DNA from 3 places in the Virgibacillus sp. M23 genome. Region 3 is predicted to be linked to each of the others. Evidence: riboswitches for the same ligand, from Rfam matches in the RefSeq annotation. Region 3 holds a riboswitch; each other region holds the start of a gene.
What was found. Region 3 has a riboswitch for S-adenosylmethionine ahead of RVS70_RS03530 (methionine ABC transporter ATP-binding protein). Riboswitches for the same ligand answer to the same signal wherever they lie in the genome.

Region 1: another riboswitch for S-adenosylmethionine. It lies ahead of RVS70_RS02765 (methionine biosynthesis PLP-dependent protein); the one in region 3 lies ahead of RVS70_RS03530 (methionine ABC transporter ATP-binding protein).
Region 2: another riboswitch for S-adenosylmethionine. It lies ahead of RVS70_RS16785 (O-acetylhomoserine aminocarboxypropyltransferase/cysteine synthase family protein); the one in region 3 lies ahead of RVS70_RS03530 (methionine ABC transporter ATP-binding protein).

The regions. Positions count from the first base shown of each region.
Region 1 is NZ_JAWDHA010000004.1:94,816-100,766, forward strand. It holds gene pabB (aminodeoxychorismate synthase component I) at 1-1,745, opposite strand, end outside; gene RVS70_RS02760 (anthranilate synthase component II) at 1,711-2,322, opposite strand; gene RVS70_RS02765 (methionine biosynthesis PLP-dependent protein) at 2,376-3,491, opposite strand; SAM riboswitch class I at 3,567-3,670, opposite strand; gene RVS70_RS02770 (ROK family transcriptional regulator) at 4,013-5,182, shown strand; gene RVS70_RS02775 (asparaginase) at 5,186-5,951, shown strand, end outside.
Region 2 is NZ_JAWDHA010000053.1:13,958-19,908, reverse strand. It holds gene RVS70_RS16795 (YpmS family protein) at 1-238, opposite strand, end outside; gene RVS70_RS16790 (SGNH/GDSL hydrolase family protein) at 244-1,143, opposite strand; gene RVS70_RS16785 (O-acetylhomoserine aminocarboxypropyltransferase/cysteine synthase family protein) at 1,618-3,369, opposite strand; SAM riboswitch class I at 3,524-3,644, opposite strand; gene rarD (EamA family transporter RarD) at 3,780-4,682, opposite strand; gene megL (methionine gamma-lyase) at 4,848-5,951, shown strand, end outside.
Region 3 is NZ_JAWDHA010000006.1:11,462-17,412, reverse strand. It holds gene RVS70_RS03545 (hypothetical protein) at 12-182, opposite strand; gene RVS70_RS03540 (MetQ/NlpA family ABC transporter substrate-binding protein) at 456-1,295, opposite strand; gene RVS70_RS03535 (methionine ABC transporter permease) at 1,335-2,003, opposite strand; gene RVS70_RS03530 (methionine ABC transporter ATP-binding protein) at 1,993-3,024, opposite strand; SAM riboswitch class I at 3,129-3,239, opposite strand; gene RVS70_RS03525 (thioredoxin family protein) at 3,309-3,632, opposite strand; gene RVS70_RS03520 (toprim domain-containing protein) at 3,691-4,047, opposite strand; gene gcvH (glycine cleavage system protein GcvH) at 4,275-4,658, opposite strand; gene RVS70_RS03510 (arsenate reductase family protein) at 4,858-5,214, opposite strand; gene RVS70_RS03505 (hypothetical protein) at 5,859-5,951, shown strand, end outside.

The DNA.
Region 1 (5,951 bases), on a different contig from region 3:
TTTATGTGAACCACAACTGGTACCCATTTACGTATACTATTAATCAACCATATATTTGCGCAATTTTTAATTTCTTCTATTCTAATTTTTCGTTCTGAAATAATGTTATCATCTAAAAGTTTTTGACGAAATGTCCCCGGTAATAAGCCACATTCAAGGGGGGGTGTATAAAGACCACCATTTATTTCAACAACTAAATTTCCGATTGTAAATTCAGTTAACTCGCGCTGTTCATTCCACAAAAGCACATCAAAAGCTTCAGGGAATTCATTAAGGAAAACCTGATATATGGATCGATGGGTTGTCTTATGATAATAAAAGACATCCTTCTTGTTAATTGGGTATTTCGCAAGCTCCACCTTAGCAGGAGAAGCAGGCAACGTCGTTACATCCTTCTCAGCAGATATGGTTATATCTCCTAGGTTAGAAATAACCAATCGTACTCTAAAGGAACCGATACTATGTTGATTGGCGGTTTCTACCAGTAGTTTATAAAGCTTGTCCCGATGAAGTGGTATTGAAAAGTATGCTGCAGATTTTTCTAATCTGTTCATATGGTAATCGATTAGATAATATTCACTATCTATAAGGGAAATAGTTTCTAAAAGTTCCACTGATGATTGAGCCTTACTAAGAAATAATGCTTTCGTTAAAATCTCGGTATATTCTTCATCATCAGTCGAATCCCAAGTAATACCACCGCCTACCCCGTATAGTGCATTACCGGTTGTATTATTTACTAGGACAGTACGTATCGGTACATTAAAAATTGCCTCTTTTTCCGGGGTAATATAACCTACTGTTCCACAGTATACCTCTCTTGCCGAATCTTCTAGCTGATTAATTATTTTCATCGTGTTAATCTTAGGTGCTCCAGTAATCGAGCCGCAAGGGAATAATGCTCTAAAAATGGTAGTAATATCACTATCAACTTCAGCTTCTACGGTAGATGTCATCTGAAAAACGGTTGGATAACGTTCAATTGCAAAAAGCTTCGGAACCTTAACAGTACCAGGTTTTGCAATTAACCCTAAATCATTTCGTAATAAATCTACGATCATTACATTCTCTGCTCTGTTTTTATCAGAATGGTAAAGCCAATCTGCAAGTTGCTTATCCTCCTGCTGTGAATTGCCTCGTTTAACGGTACCTTTCATTGGTTTTGTCGTTATCTTGCCATCCCTTAAATGGAAAAATAATTCAGGGGATGCAGACAGAATCGAATGGTCTCCAATGTCCAGATAGGCTGCATAATTAGCTGATTGCGCTTGTGCCAATTGTTGAAAATAACTTCGAGTATCACCGTTAAATTGGCTCTGTAGCCGGACTGTGTAATTAACCTGATAGGTGTCTCCGTTCTCGATATGTTGCTTTATCATTTTCAAATTTTGTTGATAATCTTCAAGGGAAGTTGTAGGTTTCCACTCTGTTAAATGAAAGGCTTTAGTATCAGCCATTATTTCATCTGATGGCTGAGCGAAAATACCGAACCACAATAGTGGCAAGGTACTACAGTTGTTTACTTGCTGAGCCGGATCAAAGGCAGGCGCTGCTTCATATGCAAGGTATCCAGCTGCATAGTAACCAGCTTCGATATACTGTTGAATAGATTGCATACAAGGTATTACTTCTTCTAACTTTGTAGTGGTTATAATAGTAATGGGATCTTTAAAGGTCATGGGCTGTTTATTACCTAAATGATTGGCAAAGTCAAAGAATAGGAGTGGTTTTTTTGGCGAATGCATCTATTTGTCCAACCTTTCGTGTGAAAAAGTTCTCTAATAACTGTAGCCCTTGTTCGGATAGTATTGCTTCAGGATGAGCTTGAATTCCTTCTATTGGATAAGTTTTATGGCGAATTGCCATAATCTCACCTGTAACTGATTTTGCGCTTATTTCAAAGCAAGAAGGTAGGGTAGCCTCCTGAACAATAAGTGAATGATACCTTGTGACAGCTAACGGATTTTTAAGCTTTTTGAATATACCTTTATGATCATGGGTAATCATTGAAACCTTACCATGCATTGGTTGTTTGGCTTTTACAATACTAGCACCAAAGGCTTGAGCAATCGTTTGATGCCCTAAACAAATTCCAATTATTGGATATAGCGTATACAGTTTTCTTACAATCTCTAGACATATACCTGCAGAAGCCGGGTTTCCAGGTCCAGGAGAGAGCAATATGCTAGATGGGTTTAATCGTTTAATGTCTGCTATTGAGATTTCATCATTGCGAGCGACATATACTTGCTGGTTTAGCTGCTTCATATATTGTACAAGATTAAATGTGAATGAATCATAATTATCGATGACTAATATCATGTAGTTACCTACTCTCTTATAAACACTTCATGCGTTATTATAGCAAATGTAGGTTAATAAGCATATGTATCCACTTCAATTAATGCTTGTTTTAAATCCTCTATTAATTCATTTGGTTGTTCAATTCCAACTGAAAACCGTAGCAGTTGGTCGTCAACACCACGCTTTATTCTTTCATCTCTAGGTATGTCAGCGTGAGTTTGTGTTGCTGGATAAGTAATAAAACTTTCCACCCCTCCTAAACTTTCAGCAAAAATGATAAGCTTCAAACTTTGAAGGAAAGGATCTATCCATTTACTTTTTCGTAAGCGAAAAGATAACATACCACCTCTTCCTGGATATAGAACATTATCAACCATTGGATGCTCTTGCAAAAAGGATACGATAAGCTTTGCATTGGCTTCATGTTTTTCCACCCGAAGCGCAAGTGTTTTTAATCCTCGAATTAATAGCCAAGAGTCAAAAGGTGATAGCACAGCACCTGAAGCATTGTGGTAATTGGCTAATTTTTCAGACAAGGATTTACCTTTTGCCACTACTAATCCAGCGAGTACATCGTTATGACCACCAATGTATTTCGTGCCACTATGAATGACGATATCAGCCCCTGACTCAATTGGCCGTTGAAGTAGCGGGGTCAGAAAAGTATTGTCAACAATTAATAGTACATTATATTGGTGCGCTAATTCCGCAACTTTTACAATATCTATCTCTTGCATTAGGGGATTTGTAGGTGTTTCAATAAAGATTGCTCTTGTTTTCGAGGATATCAGTCGCCGCGTTTCTCCGTCATTCTTGAAATCTGTATATGTTGTCTGAATTTGATATGCAGCGGCGTAATGCTCTAATAATCGGTACGTTCCTCCGTATACATCACTCGTTACAATGAGTTCATCCCCAGCATTAAAAAGAGAGAATACTAATTGAATGGCTGCCATTCCAGAACTGCAAGCATACCCACTGTCAGCGGATTCCAATTTAGCGATTCCTTCCTCTAGTAAGGTTCTTGTAGGATTTTTCGTTCTTGAGTAATCATAGCCTGATGATTGTCCCAGTCCGTGGTGCTGGTAGGCAGTTGACAAATAAATAGGTGCGCTAACTGCTCCAGTAGCTTTATCACTCTTATTTCCTAATTGTACTAATTCTGTTTCAATGCTTCTTCGTGACATAATATCCATCCCTTCATTCGATGAAAAAAGCCTCTTCTAATTAAATAAGAAGAGGCTTACATCATTCGGTTACTCTTCCTATCTGCATGCTTTCGAGCATCTGGAATTGGCACAGTTCTCTTTATAAGTCTGTTGCCGAGGCTTCAAAGGGCCAGTCCCTCCACCTCTCTGGATAAGAAAATAGTTTATGTAATTTTTAAAATAGATTACAGTTGTTTTTGCTATTTGTCAAGGGAAACTTAGGGATTTACTCCAATGTACAGTTTACAGCATTTAGATAACATGGTTTCATCTGAAGATAAGTGGAAAATAAAAGCAGATACGAAATATCGCAAGAAATAAATTAGTTAAAACATTCTAAAAATTAGTTGACTAATTTTTCTCGCTAATCTATACTATTAATAACTTCACAGGAGAAACTATTTGGTTAAATACTGGAAAAATATAATAAATAGTAAAAAATCAATGGAAAAAGCCATTTAATTCTGGTTATTAATTACATGATGTTAATAGGTGATCAAATGAAAATTAAGAATCAAGATTTTTTAAAAAAAGAAAATAGAAGTTTAGTCTTAGAAATAATTCTTAATCAAGGTCCGATCTCACGTGCCGAAATTGCCAAACAAACGTCGATGAGTCCTACTTCTGCTTCTCGAATTGTTGCATCATTACAAGAAAATAAGCTAATAAGAGAGATGAATATGTCTAGCGAAGGAATTGGCAGGAAGGCCACTTATTTTATTCCAAATGAACATTCTGTATTCTCAATTGGTGTTGAAATTGACCAGAAAGTTATTCGGATCGGTTTAATGAATTTTATAGGAAAGTTAACCATTCTGAAGTACTTTGACTATCAATCAATAGATCCAGTGGCAACAGTTCAATTTATAGCAGACCATATATTACAAATGATTGACGACGAAAATCTTACATCGGATCAAATTGCTGGAGTTTGTATTGGCTTACCAGGACTTATTGAGAATGACAAAGGTGAGGTGAAATTATCTGCGCAATTTGATTGGAAAAATATCCCTTTACAAGAGATGGTTGAAGAGAAAGTAGGCTTTACCGTATTCGTGGACAATGAATTAAAATTGAAAGCGCTTGCTGAGTATATTAGTGATCCTGAACCAAAAAAAGCGTATATGGCAATGATTGGTTTTGGTAGTGGGGTAGGTTCTGCGTTAATAAAGAAAGGAGAAATCTATCGAGGTGAAGGAAACTTCTCAGGAGAAATCGGACATACTATCGTTGATCCTTATGGAATTTATTGTCCATGTGGGAATTTTGGCTGTCTCCAAACGTATATTGCTGAAAAGTTTTTGTTAGATGAAGCATCTAAAACAAAAGAGATTGAAAATATTCAGGCCTTAATCATTGAATATGAAAATGGAGAAAAGTGGGCAAGAAATATAGTTGATAAAGCAATTACCTATGCAGCAATTACGATTAATAATGTTGTTTGCGTATACAATCCAGATTCCGTCGTTCTTGCTGGTAGTTTAATTGAAAGGTTTCCGCAAATTAAAGATCAAATTATTGAAAAGTGTGAGAATCAGATGTGGGCACCTGTCATGAAGACATTTCAATTACGCACTACAAAAACGGGAGAAGATGGCGTTGTGATAGGAGCTGCCATGATTGTACTACAGCATTTTATAAAAAATATTCATGAAAAGAGTGGGGTTTAACCTATGATATCAACACCTATTATTGCTGAAGAATATAGAGGAGGAACATTAGAAAATGTTCATCAGGGATTGATTTGTGTTTTAAATGAAAAGAAGGAAATACTTTATGAATACGGTGATGTAAAGCAGTCCGTTTTTTATCGGTCAGCGATGAAACCATTACAAGCAATTCCCTTATTCACCACAGATATTATGGAAAAGTATGATTTAACAACCGAAGAAGCAGCTTTATTTACGGCATCTCAAAGAGGTGAATCCTATCATCAAGAGGCTTTAGAACGTTTAATGAATAAACTGCAATTGTCAGAAGACATGCTGGTCTGCCAACAGAGCTATCCCTTAAATGAACAACCAAAGATTTCCTATATCTGGGAGCATTTACCTAAACGTAAACTTTTGCATAATTGTTCCGGTAAGCATTTGGGGTTTCTTGCTTATTCCAGAGAGAAAAACTATGATCTATCAAACTATGAATGGTTGGGTCATCCGCTTCAACAAGAAGTTTTAAACTATGTAGCAGATTTGTCGGAAACCCCGAAGAAAGAAATGAAAACCGCAATTGATGGTTGTGGAGTTCCTGTTCATAGCGTTCCGCTAAAAAACATGGCTATTTCATTCTTAAAGTTCATTCAGCCTTCGATGATACATGATAGTCGGGTTGCAACGGCTGTAAAAAGAATAGGAGAAGTTATGAACAAACACCCTAGAATTGTCGCTTCACATAACTTTATTTGTACAGCTCTGCTTGAGGATGAAAATATTATTGCAA
Region 2 (5,951 bases), on a different contig from region 3:
GCATTTGATCGATATATGCGTTAATTAACTCATTCAAATTTTGTTTCGTCGTACGAACGACAAATTCTGAGCTTTCATCAGCTTTATCTGCATGTTGAGCCGGATAATCTACACGTGGTACTGGCCAAAAAATAAGTGCTAAAATAATGATTAATATGACAATGTTTAATGAAAGCAAGCCTATAAACCGCTTTTTCCACTTACTCCTCTTAGATCGACGTACGTTTCTTTCTGCCATATTACTCATCCTCTTTCATCTTCGTTTGTTAGGAAATCCAATACACGCTGGGCCATTCGCTTATAGCCGAGGTGATTCGGATGGAAATTATCTTCTGCAAATAGGTTTTCATCTGTGTTATCAAATAAATCTTTTGTCGGAATAAACGATACATTTTTTTTGCTAGCTGCTATTTCTTTCCCTGTATTATTCCAATTTTCAACAATGATTCCTAATTCCTTTATATCTTTAAAATATTTTTGGAATGGATTATAAAATCCTAATAAATAAATCTTTGTTTTCGGGTTAATTGTTTCAATTTTGGAAAAGATATGATGCAATCTTTCTTGATATTGTGCACGCTCTTTCGTGAAGTCTTCCATTTTTAAATTGGTAATGTTCTGCTTAAGGACTTGCATTATATCATTGGCTCCGATAGTTATTAATACTATATCAGATCGCTTAATCGAGGAAACAACTTCGGGTTTATCCAGTCTTTTAAGCAGCTGATCAGAGCGATTACCGCGGACACCTAGATTATCGAATGTTACTACTTTTTTATCCTTGTTAATAGCCCGTTCCAAAATCCCTACATATCCACCTTGTGCGGTTGAATCGCCAACTCCTTGTGTAAGGGAATCACCTATTGCTGTAACATGTGTTTTATTTGAAAAGAACTGAATGGTTTGTTCAACAGCACTTACTACCATTTCGGAGAATGGCTTTTCTTCCGTTTGATCATCTTGTTTTTCATCTTGATCTGTCTTAGTCGCTTCTTTCTGCTGATCCCCATTTGTTTTACTGTCTTTCTCCGAAATGATAACATCATTTAACTTTGGGTCAGGCTGATGTGTCAGGAAAAAGATAAGACTGATCCCTAAAAGCATCACAAAAATAGCACCGAAATAATAGTAGTTTTTCTTCATGTTTACTCACACCTATGCTGTTATGTTCATAACCTTTTTTCTTTATTGTCTCATGTATAAAATACATTCGAAAGTATTTACTATATATATGTACTTCATAACTTGTTCAATGAAGGAAATAAAGTGAAACCTCAATCCGCTGGGGCTTTTGTCTATCCCTTACTGATTGCTAGTACCACAAGGGTATGACCTAAAGGACTTTCAATTAATCGGACATTTACTGACAGTCGATCCCCACATTTACCCATATTGGTTTTACTTTATTGCTTGAAGTAGGGATCTTACTGCCAGTTATATACGGGATAAAATAAGATCGCCTTCAATAACAGGCGATCAGTAAGGGAAGGTTATTTATAATTTTTCCAATCGGTAGTAAAAGTAAACCTCCTTTCTAAAAGTGAAACAGTTTTGTTACATAAATAATTAGTTCTAAATTTCTAAAATTAGTTTGATTCCAGCATACTGTTTGCTCGTTCAAACATGAGTGAGGTCAGAAGCATCGTCTTGTGATCGCAATGCTAAAAACTCGTCATAAGGATTTTTTGCGGTAATAACAGTGATCCCAGCTGCTTTGGCATATTCTAAAGTACTATTTTGATAAGGCTGTTCCAACCATACTATTTTTCCTTGTTTATTTATAACTTGTTCGATAACACCTGATGGGAGGTTTGATTGGAGAAACCATACAGCATCAAGCTCAGTTGGAATAGCTGATAAGTCTCTGAACACATGCTGAGATTCTTCAGTTGTTGAATGACTTATATAATAAAGCTCAAAACCAATAGATTGTAGCTGTTTGACTTTTTCCCTTTCTTTCTCTCCTGCATCTTCCCAGCCGTATACGGCAATGGTTTTTTTTCGTATATTTCCATTATTACGATCAAACGGAGAGCTAAGTAGCCAACTGATAGCGACGGAATCATTGGTTGTTATCGTTTTTGCTTCGCCAGTAGCTTCAGCGATAGCAGCATCTAAGGTGTATAATAAGTCGGTAACAGACTCCAAACCAATCGATAGACGAATTGTTTCCTCCGTAACACCACTAGTTTTTAATTCTTCAACGGTTAGTTGTTGATGCGTTGTTGAAGCAGGATGAATAATTAGTGATTTTGCATCACCAACATTAGCTACATGTGACCATAATTCAATACATTCAATTAATTGTCGTCCAGCTTCTCTCCCCCCTCGAATTCCAAAAGTGATGATAGATCCAGCACCTTCACTAAAATATTTTTTAGCTCGCTTGTTTGATGAATGGCTTTGTAAACCTGGGTAGTTCACCCATTCGATCGCAGGATTTTTAGCTAAGTATTCGGCAATTATCTGTGCATTTTTATTATGTTGAGGAATACGAAGATGCAAGGTTTCTAAACCCTGTAATAGTAAAAAAGCATTATGCGGGCTAATACACGCACCAATATCACGCAATAATTGTACCCTTAATTTAGTAGCAAAAGCCGCAGGACCAACATCAATGAAACGGAGGCCATTATAGCTCTCATCTGGTTCTGTAAAGCCAGGGAATTTGCTGTTATTCCAATTAAACCTTCCGCCATCAACGACAACACCTCCAATGGTCGTACCATGTCCTCCTATCCATTTTGTAGCGGAGTGGACCACAACATCTGCTCCCCATGCTATCGGCTTAGCAATATAAGGTGCGAATGTATTATCAATTATTAAAGGAATATTATAAGAATGAGCTAAAGCAGCAATGGTCTCGACATCAAAGATGTGCAGACTAGGGTTCGTAATAATTTCACCGAAGATTGCTTTTGTTTTATCTGTGATAGCAGCTTCGACTTCATTCTTGTTCTTGCCATTAACAAATTTAACCGTTATACCATAGCGAGGAAGTGTGTTTGCAAATAGATTATAAGTACCACCGTATAAATTACTGTCAGCTATAATTTCATCTCCTGTACTAGCAACATTTAGGATAGCAAAGGTAATAGCTGCCATTCCAGATGCTGTTGCTACTGCTGCTACACCGTCTTCTAATTCGGCAATTCGTTGCTCGAAAGCATCTACGGTAGGGTTCCCTATCCGTGTATAAATGTTGCCCGGTTCGGTAAGGCCAAATAGATTCTGTGCGTGCTCCGTGTCACGAAAAACATAGGATGTTGTTTGATAAATAGGGACAGCTCTAGAACCCGTGGTTGGGTCTGGCACCTGACCTCCGTGTAGTAATACTGTATCTGGTTGTTTCTGGTGAAATTTTGCCATTATTCATTCCTCCTAGGATAGTTTGTAGTTCTGTATTGCCACGACTAGTATTGACGTGGCCAGTTACTGAATAGCAATCCTTGTGTCTGGAGGAAGAGGGGGAAAATGAAAAAGCCCTCTTCCTAAGAAGAGGGCTTGGATTTAACCGTTCCTCCTCTTATCTTCCAGATCATAAAATGGATCTGTAGGATGTAGCACCGTAAAAAGCAATATTTCATCGCTTTTTGGTTGCTGGGCTTCACAGGGCCTATTCCCTCCACCGCTCTTGATAAGAGATGTATTTTTCTAAATTATTGAATATTATATAGGTGTACATAATCTTTTGTCAACCACTAGTTTTAAATCGTAACAAAAGGCAGGCATAATACCATCGCCAAAACGTAAGAAAACCTAGAGCATGTTATATCTTTTTATACATGCTTTTTCCTCAGTGGTCTTCGGTAGCTCGTAAGCATAAAGTTTACTAGAGCTATCCAAATGAACGCGAAAGCAATTAAATGAGCAGAAGTAAAGGCTTCTTTATATATAAATACGCCTAGTAATAACATTAATGTTGGTGCAATATATTGCAAGAATCCGACCATTGCTAAAGAAATGCGTTTCGCTCCACTTGCAAACAGTAACAAGGGAATTGCTGTCATAACACCTGCACCCATTAATAATAGGTTCGTAGATGAAAAGAATTCATGAAGCTGAAAGGCGTTATCAGGGTAAATGGCTAGGTAAATAATTGCGAAGGGGAGAATAAGCATGGTTTCAATGGTTAACCCTATCATTGGTCCGATATCGACCTTTTTCTTCAATAAACCATACAGTCCAAAGCTGATGGCAAGTAATAATGACACCCAAGGAAACACACCATAGCTTATCGTTAAATAAAGCACACCGATTCCTGCTAGAATAAATGAAATAGTTTGACGGAAAGTAAAGGCTTCTTTTAATACGATAATTCCTAGTAATATGCTTATAAGTGGATTAATATAATAGCCCAGACTTGCTTGAACAACATGATTACTATTAACGGCCCAAATAAATATTAACCAATTTAGACTAATTACTAGCGTAGCCAAAGAAATACCAAATAGCTTCTTTTTATTATGAAGCAATTCCTTCCATTCCTTCGTAAAATCCGACCATTTACGCATAATGAGAACAAGTAAAAATGTGAAGACGAAAGACCAAATAATGCGGTGAGCTAATGTTTCCCCTGGAGAAACATGGTCAAGAAGCTTCCAATAGATTGGTAGAAATCCCCATAATATGTATGCTGATGATGTGTAGATCATACCGTTCCGATCCTGATTAGCGTTCATAAGGTTTCATCCCTTCTTCCGGTATAAAGTAAATCTATTTTAGAATTGCTCCAGAAAAAAAGCAAAGATAACGTCTCTAAAGAAAACGTATTCATTTATGCGTTTATTTGAATAGGATATATATAGGTGGTCAGTTTACAAGAGTTTACGTGAGGAGGAATGGATGTGAAGAAGAAAGAAAAGCAATTGGAGACGAAGGTTGTTCATGAAGGTTATCATTCAGAAGAGATGTTAGGAAGTTTAGCAGCTCCTTTATTTCAAACCTCTACTTTTACATTTGATTCAGCAGAACAAGGAGAGCGGCGTTTTGCAAGGGAAGAGGATGGTTTTGTATATTCGCGTTTAGGTAATCCTACTGTACAGCTTTTGGAAGAGCGGATTGCGGCATTAGAAGGAGGGGAGCGAGGGTTGGCTTTTTCCTCTGGAATGGCTGCCGTTTCAGCGGTATTAATTTCACTAACAAAAGCAAATGATCATATTCTTTGTTCTTCCGGGCTTTATGGCTGTACGTATGGATTGTTATCCATGTTAAAGGATAAGTATCATATTAATCATGATTTCTCAGAAATGAATTGTGAGGAAGAGGTTTTGGCTTGTCTAAGGCCAGAAACAACCTGTATTTATATTGAAACACCAATTAATCCCACCATGAAGCTGATCGATCTACAAATGGTAGCAACGGTTGCAAAGCGCTACCATATTCCGGTCGTTGTAGACAATACCTTCTCATCCCCTTATATTCAGCGACCACTGGAATTTGGTTGTGATGTTGTTGTTCATAGTGCTACAAAATATATTGGCGGACACGGAGATGTAATTGGTGGTTTGGTAGTAGGAAGAAGTTCATTTCTTGACGGTGTTGCCATGACGACACAAAAAGATATTGGAGGCGTTCTTTCGCCATTTGATGCTTGGCTATTATTAAGGGGTTTGAAAACACTGCCGATTCGGCTTGATCGACATTCAGATAATGCAGAAAAGATTGTGGAGAAATTAGGTACTCATCCAAGGATTTCAACTATTTATTATCCAGGTGATAGGGGGCATCCAAATTTTGCGATATATCAAAAGCAGATGAAGCGTGGTGCTGGAGTTATATCATTTGAATTAGTTGGGGATAAATACGATGTTCAACAGTTCTTAAATAACTTGGAGTTTTTAAAAATTGCAGTTAGCTTAGGAGATGCAGAGACGCTTATACAACATCCATCAACAATGACACATGCGGTTGTGCCAGAAGCTGAGCGTGACATGATGGGAATAACGGAG
Region 3 (5,951 bases):
AGTCGATTTCATTATTTTTTCATGTGTCCGTCATACTCAGCAGCAAAATGCTTACACTTCTCATGCTCTTGCTGACGCTTTTTTTCAATTGCCAATCGCTTTTCTAACTTTCTTTCATACTCAGCAAATCCGATATGATGCGTCTGTTGCATAGCCTTCTCCATTTCAGAAGTGTAATTCATTTCTATTCCGCTATTGATAGGGAATCATCCTTTCTTATTTTATGACAATAATAAGGTTAACACAGAGGTGATTCCCAAAACAAAACGAATTTAAACGTATTATTCAGTTTATTGATCAGTATTTAACGGTTATTTAAGCCAAATAAACATCCTCATACAGTTTCTACTGATAACGCACATATACTCCCTATTCTTCATAAAAGCTATTACATCAAACTGCTGGATCAATGTATTGTTGATATTCACTTTGTTAAAAGTAACTTTTTTAAAACGTTAGTCTGCTTGTTTTTTGTCGCCAACAGGTACGACTGCACCTTCGTATTCTTCTTCAATAAACTTCTGAATTTTTTCAGAATGTAGTACGTCTACAAGCTTATTTAATGCTTTATTGTCCTTATCCTCTGCTCTTACTGCGATAACATTAACATATGGTGAATCCTCATCTTCTATGAATAATGCATCGTCAGTTGGGATTAACCCTGCACCAATAGCATAATTTGTGTTTATGACTACTAATGATTCTTCATCTGTTTCATAAATTTCTGGTAAAAGTGCTGGGTCATAATCTGGTGAAAACGTTAAATTCTTAGGGTTTTCAGTAATATCATCAAGCGTTGCTTCTGATGTCTTTACTCCATCTGCCAATTTTATTATCCCATTCTTTTCAAATAAACCTAGTACACGACCACGATCAGACACAGAATTACTTAAGACTACTTCTGTTCCTTCTGGAATCTCCTCTATACTCGAAATGCCTTTGGAATAGACACCAATGGGTTCAATATGAATTCCATCGATATAATCCAACTTATATCCAGTATCACTTATTGTTTGCTCTAAATACGGAATATGTTGAAAATAATTAGCGTCTATTTCTCCATTAGCTAAGTCATCATTCGGTAATACGTAATCCTCATATTCAGTTATTTCCAATGTAATGCCTTCTTCTTTTAATAATGGCTTAGCCTCTTCAAGAATTTCAGCGTGAGGTGTGCTAGAAGCGCCTACTTTAATCGTATTTGCATCGGAGGAAGCTTCATCATCTCCGCCGCATGCAGCTAACACAAATCCTAAACTTATAATAATTAACACGGATAACCACAATTTTTTCATTTTATTCGCTCCTCTTAACTTGTTCATTTTATATCGTTCTTATCTTTTGTCTAACTTTCTTGATACATAATCGCCAATAAATTGAAATAGAAAAACAATGCATACAATAATGATGGAACATATAAGTACAACATCAAAGTCCCTACGTTGAAAGCCAGAGTAGTAGGCGTAGCTGCCTAATCCACCTGCACCAATTGCACCTGCCATCGCTGTATAACCAATTAATGCAATAGCTGTTACCGTAATACCTGAGATCAATGCTGGCATTGATTCAGGTAACAATACTTTAAAAATAATCGTACTGGTCTTTGCTCCCATTGCCTTTGCAGCCTCAACGACACCTTTATCAACCTCTCTCAGTGCTATTTCTACAAGCCTTCCATAAAATGGAGCTGCACCAATAATTAATGCTGGTAACGCCGCGTTTGGACCACGGATGGTTCCAATTAAAAAGTTAGTAAACGGGAAAAGCAATAAAATCAATATAATAAATGGAATAGCTCGAAATACATTCACTACCGTCGCTATAACAAGATTTAATAACCTATTCTGCCAAATTCCTCCTTTTTGTGTAAGGAATAGAAGCAATCCTAACAATAACCCAATAATAAACGTTCCAACTAAAGCAATGATCGTCATATAAAAAGTCTCATAAGTTGCTTCTATAAAATCTTCTACTTTAATATTTGGTAATAAATTAGTTAGCATCGTGGATAACCTCCAATTCTACGGAGGTTTCTTCACGAACAAATGAAATAGCTTTGTTCATATCTTTTTCATTACCGTCCATTTGAATAAATAAGGTTCCATAGGCACCAGCCTGTGTTTGCGTTATTTTCCCTTGTAAAATGCTAATGTCCACACCATATTTTTTTATAATTTGACTAATTAATGCGTGGTTCGTTGTTTCTCCAACAAAATGAAGTCTGATTAGCTTTCCATTTTGATAACGGTTCATAACATGTGATATATCACTATCTTCCTCGTCAGACCCCATAATTTGTTTGACGAACTTTTTAGTAACAGTTTGCTTTGGATGTAGAAACACATCGAGTACATTCCCTTGTTCTACAATCTTTCCATTTTCCATAACAGCAACTTGATTACATATTTTTCGAATCACTTGCATTTCATGTGTAATAAGAATAATAGTTAACCCTAAATTTTTATTAATATTAACAAGTAAATCTAATATTGCGTTCGTCGTTTCTGGGTCAAGTGCCGAAGTTGCTTCATCACATAATAAAACCTTTGGCTTATTTGCCAAGGCACGTGCAATACCGACTCGCTGCTTCTGACCACCACTTAGCTGGGCGGGGTAGGATGTTTCTTTTCCCGTTAACCCAACTAGCTCAATCAATGTTTTTACACGATTATCCCTTTCCGCTTTAGGAATCCCAGCTATTTCCAAAGGAAAAGCAATATTATCGGCAACAGTTCGCGACCAGAGCAAATTAAAATGCTGGAATACCATCCCAATATCTTGCCTTACTAATCGAAGTTCTCGTTTATTTAATGTCGTAATTTCCTTGTCATTCATTGTAATTCGACCACTGGTTGGTTCTTCAAGGCGATTTAATAATCGAACGAACGTACTTTTACCCGCTCCGCTATAACCAATAACACCAAAGATGTCTCCTTGATCAATCGAAAGGGTCAAATTATCTACAGCTGCTGTATTGCTTTTGTTTGAAGTAAAGACCTTACTCAAACCCTGTATCGATATCACACGTAATCCTCCTTTTATTTACATACATTTGTATTATGTCCTTAAATACAATTAAAAACGCCTTTCTGTAAGAGAACAGAAAGACGTTTGTTTGCCTTTTCGTCCCCTCATCTATCAAAGCCTAGGCTTTGCAGGAATTAGCACCTTTCAAGCATGATAGCTTGAAGGTTGCCGCGGTTTCATAGGGCCAGTCCCTCCACCGCTCAAGATAAGAGTTTTTCAACTATTTAATTACGATAAAAGATATATTAGCATGCTGTATAAACAATGTCAACGATTTTCAGCTAACTATTCTTAAACATTTCCGGCTTATAATCTAATAAATATCGATAAATATTAGGTATGGAATGAAATGCGTACACTTTTTCTACAATTCGATTATCCTTCTTAACAACAAGACACGGTACACTTTCTATTTGATTATCCTGCATAAATTCTGGATACAAGGATGCATTCATCTCATAAAAAATGTCTTCTTGATGTACAGACTCAATTTTCTTTAGCATGGACCTTGCTAAATTGCACGTACCACAAAAAGGAGTAAATATATAAAGAAGGTAGTGGTCTCTTTTCAAAAGTTCGGCTGTAATTTGTTGCAAACATATCACCTTATTTAAACTAATTCATAGTGCTTGCTAAGTCCTACCCATTACTTTTACACCTTGTTTAGATTAAGAAAATCGGATTAACAGCGATTCGTTTACTCACTAATACTTGAGCTAAAATATTTTCAGGAGTTGTTGCCACTTCTCGATATTCACTACTAACATAGATGTGTTCTGCATGTGGTAGTTCTCTTGCCAATTGCTTTCGCAGTTTTTGGCCTGATTCATCCTCATCTACTAAAATGTAGACGTCTTTATCATCTAATGCGTAATCCTCTAACATTTGATCGAATCGTTCAACACCTAATGTTCCATTCGTACATATAATCGTTACATCGTCAGTAATAACCTTTCTAATTTGCTTTTTATCTGTTAAGCCTTCTACGATAATAATTTTTTCTAATTCGTCAGTTATCATCACATAGCACTCCTCAGTAAATCAAGCGGAAGGTTTTAATATCGCTCACTTCTACTATGTTATCAGTAGTTGTCTTTTCGAAATGTGAGTTTCCTTTATTATATGATGAAATGTAGTTATTTAGTGATACGTCCAATTCGTAATGTTGAGCAATTAGTATAGCTGTAAAAACATGGCTGATTCCAACCAAAGGTTGTTTATCAGCCATTTATTTTTCTGATATGCAATTAGTCTTGATTTACGATCTCATCATATGCATCAGCAGATAATAAATCATCAAGCTCTGTCTCTTCAGATGGTTCAATCACGACCATCCAAGCTTTCTCGTAAGGAGATTCATTTACGAATTCAGGGCTATCCTCTAGCTCTTCATTCACTTCAATAACCTTACCGCTAATTGGAGCATATAATTCAGAAACTGTTTTCACTGATTCTACACTACCAAATGGTTCATTTACTTCTAATTCATCACCAGGTTCAGGGAGCTCTACGAACACAATATCTCCTAATTCATCCTGAGCAAAATCAGTAATCCCAATACGAACTTTTCCATCTTCTTTTTTTACCCATTCATGTTCTTTTGAGTATAATAATTCTTTAGGTACGCTCAAACTATCCCCTCCAATATGTAATTCACTTTTACTATACAAGGTATACGCGCAATTATCCAGTATTTCTTTTTAACTTTTCATATTATTTGTTCATACGGTTTTTTCCAAAAGTCCATAAATACATGTCTTATTTTGGACGTTTCTTTATGTCTGTTATTTTACGTAAGTCTATCCTAAACATGCTCTGTTCAAAGAGAAATTAAAGCCACGTATTTTCAAACATCTCCTCTTTAAAACCGACTGTTACTTTTGAGTCATCTGCGACAATTGGACGCTTAATTAGCATGCCATCGGTGGCTAATATTGTTGCCATCTCTTCATCAGATGCATCTTTTATTTTATCCTTGATATTTAGTTCTCGATATTTTTTTCCGCTTGTATTAAAAAACTTTTTGGCAGGAAGCTCACTTTTATCAAACAGATCTAATAATTCTTCTTTTTTCGGTGGAGATTCAACAATATGAATTAACTGATATTTAACCTGATGATCATCCAACCATTTCTTTGCTTTTTTGCATGTACCACAATTTGGATACCAATAAACGGTGACTGCCATGTAGACACTCCTTTGTAATCTAGTATAGATTTATTATAGCAAAATAGCAGATGTAAATTCGACTAAAATGTTGACCTATAAAAAGTGATGGTCTGATTCGAAAGTCATGTCTCTGGTTAACATTGAAAAATTGGTTCCTGTCGAAGGCTTGCCATGGTCCCAGAGTCAACTTTTTCCGTATCTTATGTTTACTACCTGCGAGATCTTTCGCTCATGCTATTCCCACAGGCGTCTCCGCCATCCTCTCTGCAATTAGACACTAGAACATCGCCCCTTTCATCATATTGTAATTCACCAACCAAAAACAAAAATGAACTGATTGTTTATGAGGGATCTACGATAAAGTTATAACTAAATTAGAGATGATATCGAACTCTTTAACTTATGCAAAATAAAGTGGGTGAAGGCGGAATTTCAAATTAATACAAACCAAACGAAACACTGAGGCAAGGACAAAACACAACTTCTTTACTCAAAATGCGAATAATCATGTTATCAATAGAGATATCATCGCCGCACCGTGAAACTATACGCTCTTTCCGCGGGCATAGCACATAGCCGTCAAGTTAAGCAGGATATTTTAAAACCTAAAAAGTTATTCGTTATTCTGACATTATAAATGGAATAATTTGGAGGGATTACGTATGGCTAAGCAATATCATTTTGACTCGTTTGTAAAGCGTGTGCTCGATATTTTATCTATTTCTGAACTTCGCAATGTTGCTCGAGAATCAGGT